2 regions of the Pseudazoarcus sp. NS36 genome follow, and region 1 is predicted to be linked to the other one. Evidence: predicted binding sites of a transcription regulator. Region 1 holds the regulator's gene; the other holds the start of a gene.
What was found. Region 1 encodes sigma-54, which starts transcription at its own class of promoters, with help from an activator protein. Its sites were predicted from a motif close to TGGCACGCTTNCTGCTNA; they were not measured.

Region 1 (7,159 bases):
GCTGGGTGTGACCATTGCTGACCTGCTGATTTCGCAGCCCGACACTGGCGAACAGGCCCTTGAAATTGCCGACATGCTGGTGCGCTCGGGCGGCGTCGACATGGTCGTCATCGACTCGGTCGCCGCGCTCACGCCCAAGGCCGAAATCGAAGGCGAGATGGGCGACCAGCTGCCCGGCCTGCAAGCCCGCCTGATGAGCCAGGCGCTGCGCAAGCTCACCGCCAACATCAAGCGCACCAACACGCTGGTGATCTTCATCAACCAGATCCGCATGAAGATCGGCGTGATGTTCGGCAGCCCGGAGACCACCACCGGCGGCAACGCGCTCAAGTTCTATTCGAGCGTGCGTCTGGACATCCGTCGTACCGGCGCGATCAAGCGTGGTGACGAGGTTGTCGGCTCGGAAACGCGCGTCAAGGTCGTCAAGAACAAGGTTGCACCGCCGTTCCGCGAAGCGCACTTCGACATCCTCTACGGCACCGGCATTTCGCGCGAAGGCGAGGTCATTGACCTCGGCGTGGAGCACAAAATCGTCGACAAGTCCGGCGCCTGGTATGCCTACAACGGCGACAAGATCGGCCAGGGCAAGGACAACGTGCGCGAATTCCTGAAAGCCAATCCGCAGCTCTCGCGCGAGATCGAGAACAAGGTGCGCGCCGCGCTCGGCATGAAGGAAATGGCGACGGTCGAGGCCTCCCCCGCAACGGAAGCCTGATGACGGAAGCGGCGGACCGGCTGCGTCAGAAAGCCCTCCGCCTGCTTGCGATGCGCGATCATTCGCGCGCCGAGCTCGAACGCAAGCTGGCCGCGCTCGGCACCCCCGAGGAAGTACACGCCACGCTTGATCGCATGGCCGAACTGGGCCTGCAGTCAGACCAGCGCTTCGCCGAAATGTGGGTGCGGAGCAAAGCCGGGCGTTTCGGCACGGCACGGCTCAAGATGGAACTGGCACGGCGGGGTGTGGACGCCGATACGGTGGCCGAAGCTCTGACCCACGGCGAGCTGGACGGCGACATGGAGCGCGCTCGCGCAGTATGGGTTGCGAAGTTCGGCAGCGTCGCCGCAGACCGCAGGGAATGGGCGCGTCAGGCGCGGTTCCTGCAGAGCCGCGGATTTTCCAGTGAAGTAATCACAAGGTTGCTCAAAGAGGTTCCGAATGAGTCTTCTTGAAGTGTCGGGGCTGCGCAAAAGCTACAAATCGCGCGAAGTCGTGCGCGATGTCAGCCTGGAAGTCGGGGCTGGCGAAGTCGTCGGCCTGCTGGGCCCGAACGGCGCCGGCAAGACCACCTGCTTCTACATGATCGTCGGCCTGGTGAGCTGTGATGCCGGCAGCATCCGGCTCGACGGCAACGACCTGACACACGACCCGATCCACACCCGCGCGCGCATGGGCATGTCTTACCTGCCGCAGGAAATGAGCGTGTTCCGCCGCCTCAGCGTGGCCGACAACGTACGGGCCGTGCTCGAGTTGCAGGGGCTGGAGCGCGCCGCAATCGACCTTCGGCTGGGCGAGCTGCTCGAAGAGCTCGGCATCTCCCACCTGGCCGACAACATGGCCGTCTCGCTGTCGGGCGGCGAGCGCCGACGCTGCGAGATTGCCCGCGCCTTGGCCACCAGTCCGCGGCTGATCCTGCTCGACGAACCCTTTGCCGGCGTCGACCCAATTGCCGTGCTCGACATCCAGAAAATCATCCGTTACCTCAAGGAACGCGGCATCGGCGTGCTGATCACCGACCACAACGTGCGCGAGACGCTGGGCATCTGCGACCACGCCTACATCCTCAGCGACGGCACGGTGCTCGCGGGCGGCAAGCCCGAAGAGATCATCGACGACGAGCGCGTGCGTCAGGTCTATCTCGGGGAGCATTTCCGGCTGTAAATGCTGCCGGCAGCAAGATGAAGCAATCCCTCCAGCTCAAGCTCTCTCAGTCCCTCACGCTGACACCGCAGTTGCAGCAGTCAATCAAGCTGCTGCAACTGTCGACGATCGAGCTGAATCAGGAGATCGAACGCTTCCTCGCCGACAATCCGCTGCTCGAACGCGAAGACGGCGACGAGACGCCACCGCCTCCGCCGCGCGGCGAAGTCTCCGGCGAAACCACGACCAGCGCCGACACCCCGCAGGAAGCGGCCGAGCGAGACGCCCCCGAAACCGACAGCTCGCCGATGGATTTCGCCGAAGCCTCGGGCGACTGGGGCAGCGGCGGCTCGCGCAGCCGTGACGACGAGGACGACCGCGACTACCAGGACATCCAGGCCGCCTCGATCAGCCTGCGCGACCACCTCAACAGCCAGATCAGCCTGTCGCCGATGAGTGACCGCGACCGCCTGCTGGCACGCTTCATCATCGAGGCGCTGGACGACGACGGTTACCTGCACCAGTCGCTGGAAGAGCTCATCGAAGTCATCCCCGAAGACTTCGAGATCGAACTCGACGACCTGCAGATTGCCTTGAATCAGGTGCAGAGCCTGGAGCCGGCCGGCATCGCGGCGCGCACGCCGTCCGAATGTCTGGCGCTTCAACTGCGCGCGCTGCCGGCCAGCGCAACGCGCGACCTTGCCCTGATCATCGTGCGCGAACACCTCGAATTGCTGGCCGAGCGCAACTTCGTGCGCATCCGCCGCGCCACCGGCTGCAGCGAGGACGCACTGCGCGAGGCGCAGGCACTGATCTGCAGCCTCAACCCGCATCCCGGCCTGCAGTACGGCGCCGACGACACCGGCTACATCGTGCCCGACGTGGTGGTGCGCAAGCTGCGCAACCGATGGGTCGCCAGTCTCAACGGCGAAGCCATGCCGAAACTGCGCGTAAATCAGCTCTACGCCAGCATCCTGCAACAAAACCGCGGATCGGCCGGCGCACTGGCGGGACAGCTGCAGGAAGCGCGCTGGCTGATCAAGAACGTGCAGCAGCGCTTCGACACCATCCTGCGCGTATCGCAGGCAATCGTTGACCAGCAGCGCCAGTTCTTTGAATATGGAGACGTGGCAATGCGGCCGCTGACCCTGCGAGAGATCGCGGACGAGCTCGAACTGCACGAGTCGACCATCTCGCGGGTGACCACGCAGAAGTACATGTCCACGCCACGCGGCGTGTTCGAACTGAAATACTTCTTCGGCAGCCATGTTTCCACGGATACCGGCGGAGCTGCATCGTCGACCGCGATACGCGCCCTGATCCGCCAGCTGGTCGAGGCCGAGGACAAGAAGAAACCCCTCTCCGATTCGCGCATCACGGATCTGCTCGGGCAACAGGGCATCGTCGTTGCCCGCCGTACGATCGCCAAGTACCGCGAATCGCTGAACATTCCACCCGTCAGTCAACGAAAGTCGATCTGACCCCACTCACGACGCGAGGAGCGATCATGAATCTGAACATCACCGGACATCACGTTGAAGTCACCCCGGCCATCCGCGACCACGTCACGGGCAAGATCGATCGCGTCATCCGGCACTTCGACAACGTCACCAGCATCAACGTCATCCTCTCCGTCGAGAAGCTGGTACAGAAGGCCGAGGTCACGCTGCACGTCCGCGGCAAAGACCTTTTCGTCGAAGCCGAGGACGCCGACCTGTACGCCGCCATCGATGCCATGGCCGACAAACTCGACCGTCAGGTCATCAAGCACAAGCAGAAAGTGCAGGATCACGGCCACGATGCACTCAAGCATCAGGCCGCTGCCGAAGAGGAATAATCCCTCGCTGCAGCGCACAATAGTTCCTGTACTTACCGCGGGGAGTGTTTATAATCGCGCCCTTCATCCGGTGCCCGGCGCACTCCCCGCAACCCAGCCCATCCGCGCGCTCCGCATCCTGTGCGGCGACCCGCGGCAAGTCCTGAAATGAGTCTGATCGCCGAACTTCTCCCCACCGAAAACGTCGTCATCGACCTCGAAGCGAGCAGCAAGAAGCGCGTATTCGAACAGGCCGGCCTGTTGTTCGAGAACAACCAGGGCATTGGCCGCAGCGACGTGTTCGACAGCCTGTTTGCGCGCGAACGCCTCGGTTCCACCGGCCTCGGCCAGGGCATCGCGATTCCGCACGGACGTATCAAGGGCCTGAAGAAAGCCGCTGGTGCCTTCATCCGCCTGTCCGAGCCCGTCCAGTTCGACGCTCCGGACAGCCGCCCGGTGGGCATGCTGTTTGTGCTGCTGGTGCCCGAGCAGGCCAACGAGCAACACCTGCAACTGTTGTCCGAACTGGCGCAGATGTTCAGTGACGCCGGTTTCCGCGACCAGCTGCAGGACGCGTCCGACAGCGCCACCATCCACGCACTGTTCACCGGCTGGGAACCGCATGCGGCAGATCAGCGTCGCGCAGCTGTTTGAGGCCCAGGGCGAGGCGCTTCAACTCTCCCACGCCACCGGCGCGCTGGATCGGCCGGTCGCGGTCACCGAACCCGGCAGCTGGGCTGCCGATCTGGTCGGCCATCTCAATCTGATTCACCCCGAACGGCTGCAGGTCATCGGCAGCGCCGAGCAGGCCTGGGCGCGAAAACAGCCTCTCGATCGCATCACGCAGCACTTCCAGGACGTCTTCGCGGCACGCCCGCCGGCAGTTGTTGTGGCCGATGGCTGCGAACTGCCCGCGCTCGTTCGCGACCTGTGCCGCACCCACGATGTCGCCCTCTTCACCACCCCGGAACCGTCCGTGCGCGTCATCGACGTGCTGCGCAGTCACATCGCACGCGAGCTGGCCGAGCGGGTGTCACTGCATGGCGTGTTCATGGACGTGCTGGGCATCGGCGTGTTGATCACAGGCGACTCCGGCACCGGCAAATCGGAGCTCGCACTGGAGCTGATCTCGCGCGGTCACGGCCTGGTTGCCGACGACATCACCGAGTTTTCGCGCATTGCCCCGTCGGTACTCGAAGGCCGCTGCCCGGAGCTGCTGCAGGACTTTCTCGAAGTGCGCGGGCTGGGCATTCTCAACATCCGCACCATCTTCGGCGAGACCGCCGCCCGTCGCAGAATGCGCCTGCGTCTGATCGTGCATCTGGAGCGGCGCGTCACGGGGCACGACCCCGAGCGCCTGCCGCTCAACCTCGAAACGCAGGACGTGCTGGGCGTGCCGATTCCGCGCAGCGTGCTGCCGGTGGCGGCCGGGCGCAACCTGGCCGTGCTGCTTGAAGCGGCCGTACGCTCGACCATCCTCAAGCTGCGCGGCATCGACGCCACGGCCGAGTTCATTGCGCGCCACCAGCGCATCATGGAAACCGACCCCGACAAGGCCGACCCGGGCTGACACGCAGCTTGCCGCGACGGCATGCGCACTGCTACGCTCGACCGCTTCGCGCCACCACACCCTAGCTGCCCGCCCCCATGAAGAACCCGCCGGATTACCTCGAAAAAATCCTCAATGCGCACGTCTACGACGTTGCCATCGAGACCCCGCTTGAGCGTGCCGACAATCTCTCGGCCCGCCTCGGAAATTCGCTGCTGCTCAAGCGCGAGGACATGCAGCCGGTGTTCAGCTTCAAGATTCGCGGCGCCTACAACAAGATGGCCAATCTCTCGCCGGCGGCGCTCAAGCGCGGCGTGATCTGCGCCTCGGCCGGCAACCACGCGCAGGGTGTGGCCATGTCCGCGGCCAGGCTCGGCACACGTGCCGTCATCGTCATGCCGACCTCCACCCCGCAGATCAAGATCGACGCCGTGCGTTCGCGCGGCGGCGAAGTGGTACTCGAAGGTGACTCCTTTACCGAGGCTTTCGCCCACGCCAAGCAGCTCGAGAAGGAGGAGCGGCTGACCTTCGTGCACCCCTTTGATGACCCGGACGTAATCGCCGGCCAGGGCACCATCGGCATGGAGATCCTGCGCGCCCACCCCAAGCCCATCCACGCCATCTTCTGTTGCGTCGGTGGCGGCGGGCTGATCTCCGGCATCGCGGCCTACGTGAAACGGCTGCGCCCGGAAACGCTGATCATCGGCGTCGAGGCCGAGGATTCCGAAGCCATGACCCAATCGCTCGCCGCCGGCAAGCGCGTCGAGCTGGATCAGGTCGGCCTGTTCGCCGATGGCGCGGCGGTCAAGCTGGTCGGCGCCGAGACCTTCCGCCTGTGCCAGGAATACGTGGATGAGATGATCGTCGTCGACAACGACGCGATCTGCGCCGCCATCAAGGACGTCTTCGAGGACACCCGCTCGATCCTCGAACCGGCCGGCGCGCTGGCCGTAGCCGGCGCCAAGGAATACATCAAGCGCCACAAGCTGCGAGACAAGACACTGGTGGCGCTCGCCTCGGGCGCCAACATGAACTTCGACCGCCTGCGCTTCGTCGCGGAGCGCGCCGAGCTGGGCGAACAGCGCGAGGCCATCCTGGCGGTCACGATCCCGGAGAAACCAGGCTCTTTCCGCAAGTTCTGCGGCCTGCTCGGCAAGCGCAACATCACCGAGTTCAACTACCGCTATGACGACCCTGCGCGCGCCCACATCTTCGTCGGCGTGAACGTGCACAACCGTGCCGAGGCCGGCCGCATCATCGAGCTGCTGGCACGTCACGAGCTGCCCGCCATTGATCTCACCGACGACGAAATGGCCAAAAGCCACATCCGCTACATGGTGGGCGGGCGCGCGCCGCGCGCCGACAACGAGCTGCTCTACCGTTTCATCTTCCCGGAGCGCCCCGGCGCGCTGATGAATTTCCTGACGCAACTGCATTCGGACTGGAACATCAGCCTGTTTCACTACCGCAACCACGGCGCCGACTTCGGCCGCGTGCTGGTCGGCATGCAGGTCCCCCCGGGGGATCAGGCCGCGTTCAACGAGTTTCTTCACCGCCTGGGCTACGAGTACACCGACGAAACCGCCAACCCGGCCTACAAGCTGTTTCTGGGCTGAAACACCCCGGCCTCGGTCACGATCCAGTCCATCGGGCGGTCGTGCGGCTGCGGCAGCACGCTGTCGACACGCCCGAGTTCGAAGCCGACGCCAACTGCGCGCGCAGGCAGCACTTCCAGCGTGCGATCAAAGTAGCCGCCGCCATAGCCCAGCCGGAACCCGCCGGCATCAAAGGCATTGAGGGGCACGAGCACAACGTCGGGCAGCAGCGACTCGCCGGCGGGCGGGTGCGGAATGCCATGCCGGTCGGGCTGCAATTCCATGCCCGGCAACCAGCGGCGGAACACCAGCGGCGCAGCGCGGTCCAGCACCACAGGCAA
Region 2 (7,159 bases), on a different contig from region 1:
GAAGTGGCGGAAGAACAGCGTCAGCAGCAAGGTCTGGATGTGAGCGCCGTCGACGTCGGCATCCGACATGATGACGATCTTGCCGTAGCGCAGGCCGGAAAGGTCCGGCGCGCTGTCGGCCGTGTGGGCATCCACGCCGAGCGCCACTGCGATGTCGTGGATCTCGTTGTTGGCGAGCAGGCGGTCGGGGTCGATTTCCCAGGAATTCTGCACCTTGCCGCGCAGCGGCAGGATGGCCTGGGTTTCCTTGTTGCGCGCCATCTTGGCCGAACCGCCGGCCGAGTCGCCCTCTACGAGGAAAAGTTCGTTTTCGGTGATGTCTTCGGATTCGCAGTCAGACAGCTTGCCGGGCAGCACAGCCACGCCGGAGGTCTTCTTTTTCTCGACCTTCTGCGCGTTTTTCTGGCGAGCGAGCGCCTGCTTGATCGACAGCTCGGCAATCGCGCGACCAGCCTCGACGTGGTTGTTGAGCCAGATCTCGAAGGGGTCGCGGATCTGGCTGGAAACCAGCTTCACCGCTTCGCGCGAGTTGAGCTTTTCCTTCACCTGGCCCTGGAACTGGGGGTCGAGCAGGCGGGCGGAGAGCACGAAGCTCATGCGCGAACACACATCTTCCTGCTGCAGCTTGACGCCGCGGGGCAGCAGGGCGTGGTGCTCGATGAAGGTCTTGACCGCCTCGAACACGCCGGCGCGCAGGCCGGATTCATGGGTGCCGCCGGCCACCGTCGGAATCAGGTTTACGTAGGATTCGCTCGGCACGGCGTACTCGAACCAGGCAATCGCCCAGGCCGCGCCTTCACCGGCTGCGTAGCTGGCGTCATCGCGGCCGGCGTAGGACTCGGCGGTGTAGATCGGTGCGACCGGTTCCTGCTCACCGGCGACTTCGCGCATGTAGCCGGCCAGGCCTTCGGGGTAGCTCCAGGTCTTCGACAGCGCCGGTCCGTTGGCCTGTTCGGTGTCGAGGCGTACTGAAACGCCGGGCAGCAGCACCGCTTTGCTGCGCAGCAGACGTTCGAGTTCGTTGAGCGGTACACGCGGCGCTTCGAAGTATTTCGGGTCTGGCCACACGCGCACCCGTGTGCCGCTCTGGCGGCCGCACTCGCCTTCGACGCGGATCTGGCCGATGTGCTCGCCGCCGTCGGCGAAATCAATACGGTGGATCTTGCCCTCGCGCTTGACCTCAAGCTCTACGCGCGTCGACAGCGCATTGGTCACCGCCACACCGACGCCGTGCAGGCCGCCGGAGAAGGCATAGGCGCTGTTGCCCTCGCGCTTGTCGAACTTGCCGCCCGCGTGCAGCCGGGTATAGGCCAGCACCACCACCGGCACGCCTTCCTCGGGGTGCAGGCCGACCGGGATGCCGCGGCCGTCGTCGGCCACCGTAACCGAGCCGTCCAGATGCAGCGTGACGTGGATCTTCTTGGCGAAGCCGCCGAGCGCCTCGTCGGCGGCGTTGTCGATGACTTCCTGGATGATGTGGGCGGGCGAGTCGGTGCGGGTGTACATGCCCGGGCGTTCGCGCACCGGCTCCAGTCCCTTGAGGACGCGGAAGGAGGATTCGTCGTAGGTCTTGCCTGTCATGGATGCTTGCGAGGGTCCGTGGGATGGCGGCGCACAAGCATAACCGCTGCGGGGGCGGGGTGCCTACCGCAAGGCATGAAACGGGATGCGGGAATCAGGCGCTGCCGAGGTGGCGGCCGCGGCCGCTCGGGCGCGGGCTGCCGTCCGCGTCATACAGCGAAGGCTGATCGGCAACAGAGAGCAGGACGGACAGTGCCGCCTGGTTGTTCTGCATGCGCTCCTGGATGAGCTTGCCGTTGAGTTCGTTCAGCGACTTCACTTCGGCGCCGATGTCGAGAATGCTGTCCCAGCGCGTGAGTACGTCGGGCAGGCCTTCGCAGATCTGGCGGATGGATTCGGCGGACGGGGCGATGCCGTGCTGGCCGAGCAGCATGCTCAGCGCGTCGTGCTGGCGCTGCAGTTGCTGATGGAGGGCAGATTTCTTCGGGGTGAGCGAGATCAGCGCTTCGGTGTCGCCGGCGATGAGCAGGGCCTGCTCGCGCTGCAGCAGTTCGCGAAAGCGCTCCAGCGACGCGAGTTCGGCGTCGATGGCTTGAGCGAATCGTACGCGGGCGGTGGCGGGGATCATGCCTTGCCGGCGTTGCCCAGCATTTCGCGGACACTGTTGAGCAGGCCGTCGGCGATACGGTTGGCGTCCATCTTGAAGCGGCCTTCGCTGATGGCCTGACGGATTTCGTCAACGCGCGCCTGATCGACCGCCGGGGTTGCGGCGGCTGCGGCTTCGGCCTTGGCGAGGCTGGACGACAACGGTGACAGTTCAACCGTGCCCGACTGTCCGGCGCCACTGCCTTGCGGCGCGGGGCTGGCGGGTTTGGCGCGATTCTCACCCGCGAGCGGGGAGCTGACGCCTTTGCTGGTTCCTTCGATCTTCACGTGTGTACTCCAGTGAGGGCGGCCCGAATGGGTTCCTGATGTAGTGGACGGCAGCCCTGCAGAAAACTTTAGCGAATTAAATTTTTTGTTTTTTTGCGCATGCGTGGATGCCTTGCGTTCATCCGCGCTGCGACGCCGTCACAACGGCCCCAATGATCGCACACCGGCTTCAGAAACGCAGTTCCACCACGCCGCCTGCCCGTGCGACACCGTTGACGATGCTGCCGTTGGGCAGGCGTACGCGCACGCTTTCGCCGTCGGCGGCGCGGCCGAGGGCACGGCCTTCTCCGCCGATCTCAAAGCCGCTGCCGATACCGACGATCTTCACGGTCTGACCCGATTCCACCGCAGGCGGCAGCCGCAGGTGTTCTTCACGCAGGGGGCTGCCGGCGGCGATGCCGCGGCTGGTGCGTACCCCGATGGCGCGCGATGGATCACTCAGTACCTTGCCGGACTGGGCGGCCAGATCGCCACGCTCCAGGCGCAGATCCTGCGGGCCGATGGTCTGTCCCGGGCGCAGGCCATTGCGCGCCACCACGTAGTCCGCAATGACCTTCACGCGCGCCGGCAGATATACCGTCCAGTTCGCCGGCGAGGTACAGCGCACGCCCACGCTGAGCTGGCCCCAGGCGATTGCTCCGGACGGCAGAAACGCCTCTGGCGCAGCGCAGGGCGGCAGTTGGTTGGCCGGGGCGAGCACACCGACCTCCAGTTCGATCTCGCCGGGCAGGCCATGTGTTTCGCGTTCGAGCAGGGCACGCACGGCGGCTTCCACCGGGGCAGAGGCTTGTTGGGCCGGGGCGCCAACGGGCAGGGCGCAGGCACAGGCGAACAGGAGGCAGGCGAATCGATTCATGGCGGCATTGCATCACGTGGTCGGCACATCGGCAAGGCACGGAGCTTGCAAGTGGCGTGCCGTGCCGGCCCGTGCGGTCTGCGTGTCGGCAGTGGGTGACGACAACCGGCAAAGACTGCCGGCGGAGCGGCAAGGCAGCTGGCGAAAGCGGCGAAATTGGCCGGAAAAGCCGCCTCTTATCGGACGAAGAGCGAGCAGGGCACGGACATACGATGCTGGCACGAAAGCTGCAATAGGGCAGTTGTCCCTGACGGAAACATTTGACGGGACACCGAGATACGAGAGGTGAAGCATGAAAGCCATGCTCGATGACGCACTGCGGTTCCATCAGACCGCGCTGAATGTGCAAGCCCGCCGCCAGGAACTGCTGGCGTCGAACATCGCCAACGCTGACACGCCGAACTACAAGGCCAAGGACATTGATTTTCGCAGCGCACTGGCCGGCGCGATGGGTAAGCAGGGAGCGGCGCTGAACATGAAGACGACTTCTGCGGGACATTTGCCGGTGGCTGGTGCAACGCCCTTCGAGGGCCATATCGGCTTTCGTCAGGAGCTGCAGTCGGCGGTCGATGGCAACACCGTGAATATGGACGTCGAGCGCGCTGCCTATGCCGAGAACTCGCTGCACTACGAGGCCAGCGTGACCTTCATCAACGGCCTGCTGAACGGCATGCGTACCGCCATCACGGGCCAGTGAGCGAGGGAGGCTGAATCATGAGCATGTTCAACGTCTTCAATATCGCCGGCTCGGCGCTCAGTGCGCAGTCGCTGCGGCTGAACACGACGGCCTCCAACCTTGCCAACGCCGACAGCGTGGTCGGTGAGGATGGCCAGCCCTACCGCGCCAAACAGGTGGTTTTCCAGGCCGTGCCGGTTGCAGGGCCTGAGGCTCAGGGCGTGAAGGTGACCGGGGTGGTCGAAAGCGCCGCGCCGATGCGCCTGACGTATGACCCGACCAACCCCGCCGCCAACGGCGAGGGCTATGTCGAAATGCCCAACGTGAATGTGGTCGAGGAGATGGTCAACATGATCTCCGCGTCGCGTTCCTACCAGAACAACGTCGAAGTCATGAACACGGCCAAGACCCTTTTGCAGCGCACGCTGAGCATCGGCCAGTAATTGGCTGAGGCCTTCGGGAGATCGAGATGAGTACTGTCAACGCCACGGGTTACGACTATTCCGCGCTCAACACCGGAACAACGTCGACCGGCAAGAAGGAAGAGGACTCCCAGACCCGCTTCCTGACGCTGCTGACGACCCAGCTGAAGAACCAGGACCCGATGAATCCGATGGAAAACGCGGAGATGACCTCGCAGCTTGCTCAGATGAGCACCGTCGATGGCATCGAGCGTCTCAACACGATGTTCCAGCAGCTGCTGGCCGGGCAGGAATCGGCCGAGGCCATGCAGGCCGCGGCGCTGGTGGGACGCGGCGTGCTGGTCGAGGGCGATGGTCTGGTGCTGACCGAAGCCGGGGCTGTCGGTGGCTTTGAGCTGCCCAATGGTGCCGACAAGGTGACCTTGTCGATCCGCGACAGCTCAGGTCTTGAAGTGGCCAAGGTCGACTTCGAGGACTTCGAGGCCGGCAGCCACAACTACGTGTGGGACGGCACGACCATTGACGGTTCGGCTGCCGCAGGCGGTCTGTACTCGGTGAAGGTCACGGCGACCATCGGCGGCGAGGCGGTGGACGCCAGCGCGCTTGAGTTCGGTCAGGTCACCGGCGTGATCCGCGGGCCCAAGAGCACGGACCTGCAGGTCGGCAATCTCGGCATCTTCCAGTTCAACGACATCAAGCAGATTCTCTGACGGAGCGACACCATGGCATTCCAGCAAGCATTGAGCGGTCTGAGTGCGTCGGCCAAAGCCATTGACGTCACCAGCAACAACATCGCCAACGCCTCGACGGTGGGCTTCAAGGCCGGTAGTGCGCTGTTCTCCGACGTGTTCGCTTCGGCGCTCACGGGCGCTTCGTCCAGCGGTCAGGTCGGTATCGGCGCGGCGTCCAACGTGGTCCGTCAGGCCTTCACGCAGGGCGGTCTGACTTCCACCGGCAACCCGCTGGACATGGCCATCAACGGCAACGGCTTCTTCATCATCGCGCGCTCCGACGGCAGTCAGGCCTTCAGCCGCAATGGGCAGTTCGAGGTGGATGCCGACGGCTTCATCACGACGCCGGTGGGTGACCGGCTGCAGGGTGTGCAGGCGGTCAACGGCGTGGTCAACCCGAACGGAGCGCTGACTTCGCTGATCGTGCCGAGTGAGCCGATCGCAGCCCGCGCCACTGTCGACCTGCCCGGCGCCTTGGGTGTTCGTCTCGTCGCCAACCTGGACGCCGAGCAGGACCCGACGGTGCAGCCGCAGCCGGCATGGCCAGCCTTTGATCCCGCCGATAACACCACCTACGACGCGCAGCTCACCCAAGTCAGCTTCCTTGGCAACGACGGCAACACCAAGACCGTCGATGTGTACCTGCGTCGCCAGGCGACCGGCGGGGATGACTGGGAAGCCTTCTACGTCATCGACGCCGGTGACGGCGTAACGCCGCAGACCGTCAGCGCCGGCAACTTGCTGACCAACGGAACCAGCGCGACCCTGTCTGCGACTGTCACCAATACGTTGCCGGCCCTGGATCAGGCGCTGGACCTGAACTTCAACTGGGATGCCGTCGCCGGCTGGAGCCTCGACACCGATGTCGACGCCGCCAACGTTGCGACCGAAGCGCTGCCCGACGATACCGCAGTGGCATTTCTTGACCCGACCGTAGCCGTCAATCCGGCAGATACCGCCAGCTACAACTCGACCACCTCGCTGACGGTCTTCGACAGCCTGGGTCTGGAGCACACACTTTCGCTGTATTTCGCTCGCGAACCGGGTGGCGTCAATGATTGGCAAGTGTGGGCCTCGCTTGACGGCGGTACGGCCCAGCGTATCAGCAACGGCACGGACGGCACGCTGAGCTTTGATACCTCGGGTATTCCGATCGGAGGCACGGCCGGTACCAGCTTCACCTTCCCGGCCACCGACCTCGGACCGGCGGTTGATCCGCTCGGCTTCACGGTCGACCTGTCGCGCCTGACCCAGTTCGGCGACCCCTTCTCGGTCACCGAGACCGGTCAGAACGGTTTCACCCAAGGCAGTCTGGTCGGCATCTCGGTGGACCGTACCGGCACCATCCAGGGCCGCTACAGCAACAACCGCACCCAGGCCCTCGGTCAGGTGCAGTTGATGACCTTCACCAACCCGAACGGGCTGACCTCGCTGGGTAACAACCTGTGGGAAGCCACCCCGGCCGCCGGCGCCAACCAGCCGCAGCCGCCGGGCGCGGGTCTGAACGGCGTGATCTCGTCGGGCGTGGTGGAAGACTCCAACGTCGACCTCACGCGCGAACTGGTGCAGCTCATCATCATGCAGCGCAACTACCAGGCCAACGCCCAGTCGATCCGTACCCAGGATCAGCTGCTGCAGACGGTCGTCAACCTCAGGTAAGTACAACGCGGCCTGATGGCGGGACGCCGCCGCAGGTCGCCGGGAGAAGGGCATGGATCGCCTGATCTACACCGCCATGACAGGCGCCCGCAGCACGCTGGACCAGCAGGCTGCCGTGTCGAACAACCTCGCCAACGTCAATTCCACCGGCTTCCGTTCGGAAATACACCGGCTGCGTGCGGTCGAGGTACAGACCGATGCGCTGCGCACCCGCGCCTTCGCGGTGGACGCCAGCGTGGCGACCAACTTCACGCCGGGGCCGATGCAGTTCACGGGCCGCAATTTTGACGTCGCCATCAAGGGCAAGGGCTGGTTCGCCGTCTCCATGCCGGACGGCAGTGAGGCCTATACGCGCGACGGC

Region 2: a site for sigma-54 is predicted at 3,527-3,544, ahead of flgB (flagellar basal body rod protein FlgB). Genes of this name have one in related genera too.

What each region holds. Positions count from the first base shown of each region.
Region 1 is NZ_BAAKJA010000009.1:70,737-77,895, forward strand. It holds gene recA (recombinase RecA) at 1-715, shown strand, start outside; gene AC6H0R_RS14280 (regulatory protein RecX) at 715-1,170, shown strand; gene lptB (LPS export ABC transporter ATP-binding protein) at 1,157-1,879, shown strand; gene AC6H0R_RS14290 (RNA polymerase factor sigma-54) at 1,897-3,339, shown strand; gene hpf (ribosome hibernation-promoting factor, HPF/YfiA family) at 3,366-3,695, shown strand; gene ptsN (PTS IIA-like nitrogen regulatory protein PtsN) at 3,843-4,328, shown strand; gene hprK (HPr(Ser) kinase/phosphatase) at 4,297-5,244, shown strand; gene ilvA (threonine ammonia-lyase, biosynthetic) at 5,322-6,839, shown strand; gene AC6H0R_RS14315 (5-formyltetrahydrofolate cyclo-ligase) at 6,818-7,159, opposite strand, start outside.
Region 2 is NZ_BAAKJA010000002.1:281,701-288,859, reverse strand. It holds gene AC6H0R_RS04500 (DNA topoisomerase IV subunit B) at 1-1,581, opposite strand, end outside; gene AC6H0R_RS04495 (flagella synthesis protein FlgN) at 1,676-2,149, opposite strand; gene flgM (flagellar biosynthesis anti-sigma factor FlgM) at 2,146-2,454, opposite strand; gene flgA (flagellar basal body P-ring formation chaperone FlgA) at 2,624-3,310, opposite strand; gene flgB (flagellar basal body rod protein FlgB) at 3,603-4,007, shown strand; gene flgC (flagellar basal body rod protein FlgC) at 4,025-4,429, shown strand; gene AC6H0R_RS04470 (flagellar hook assembly protein FlgD) at 4,456-5,118, shown strand; gene AC6H0R_RS04465 (flagellar hook protein FlgE) at 5,131-6,798, shown strand; gene flgF (flagellar basal-body rod protein FlgF) at 6,851-7,159, shown strand, end outside.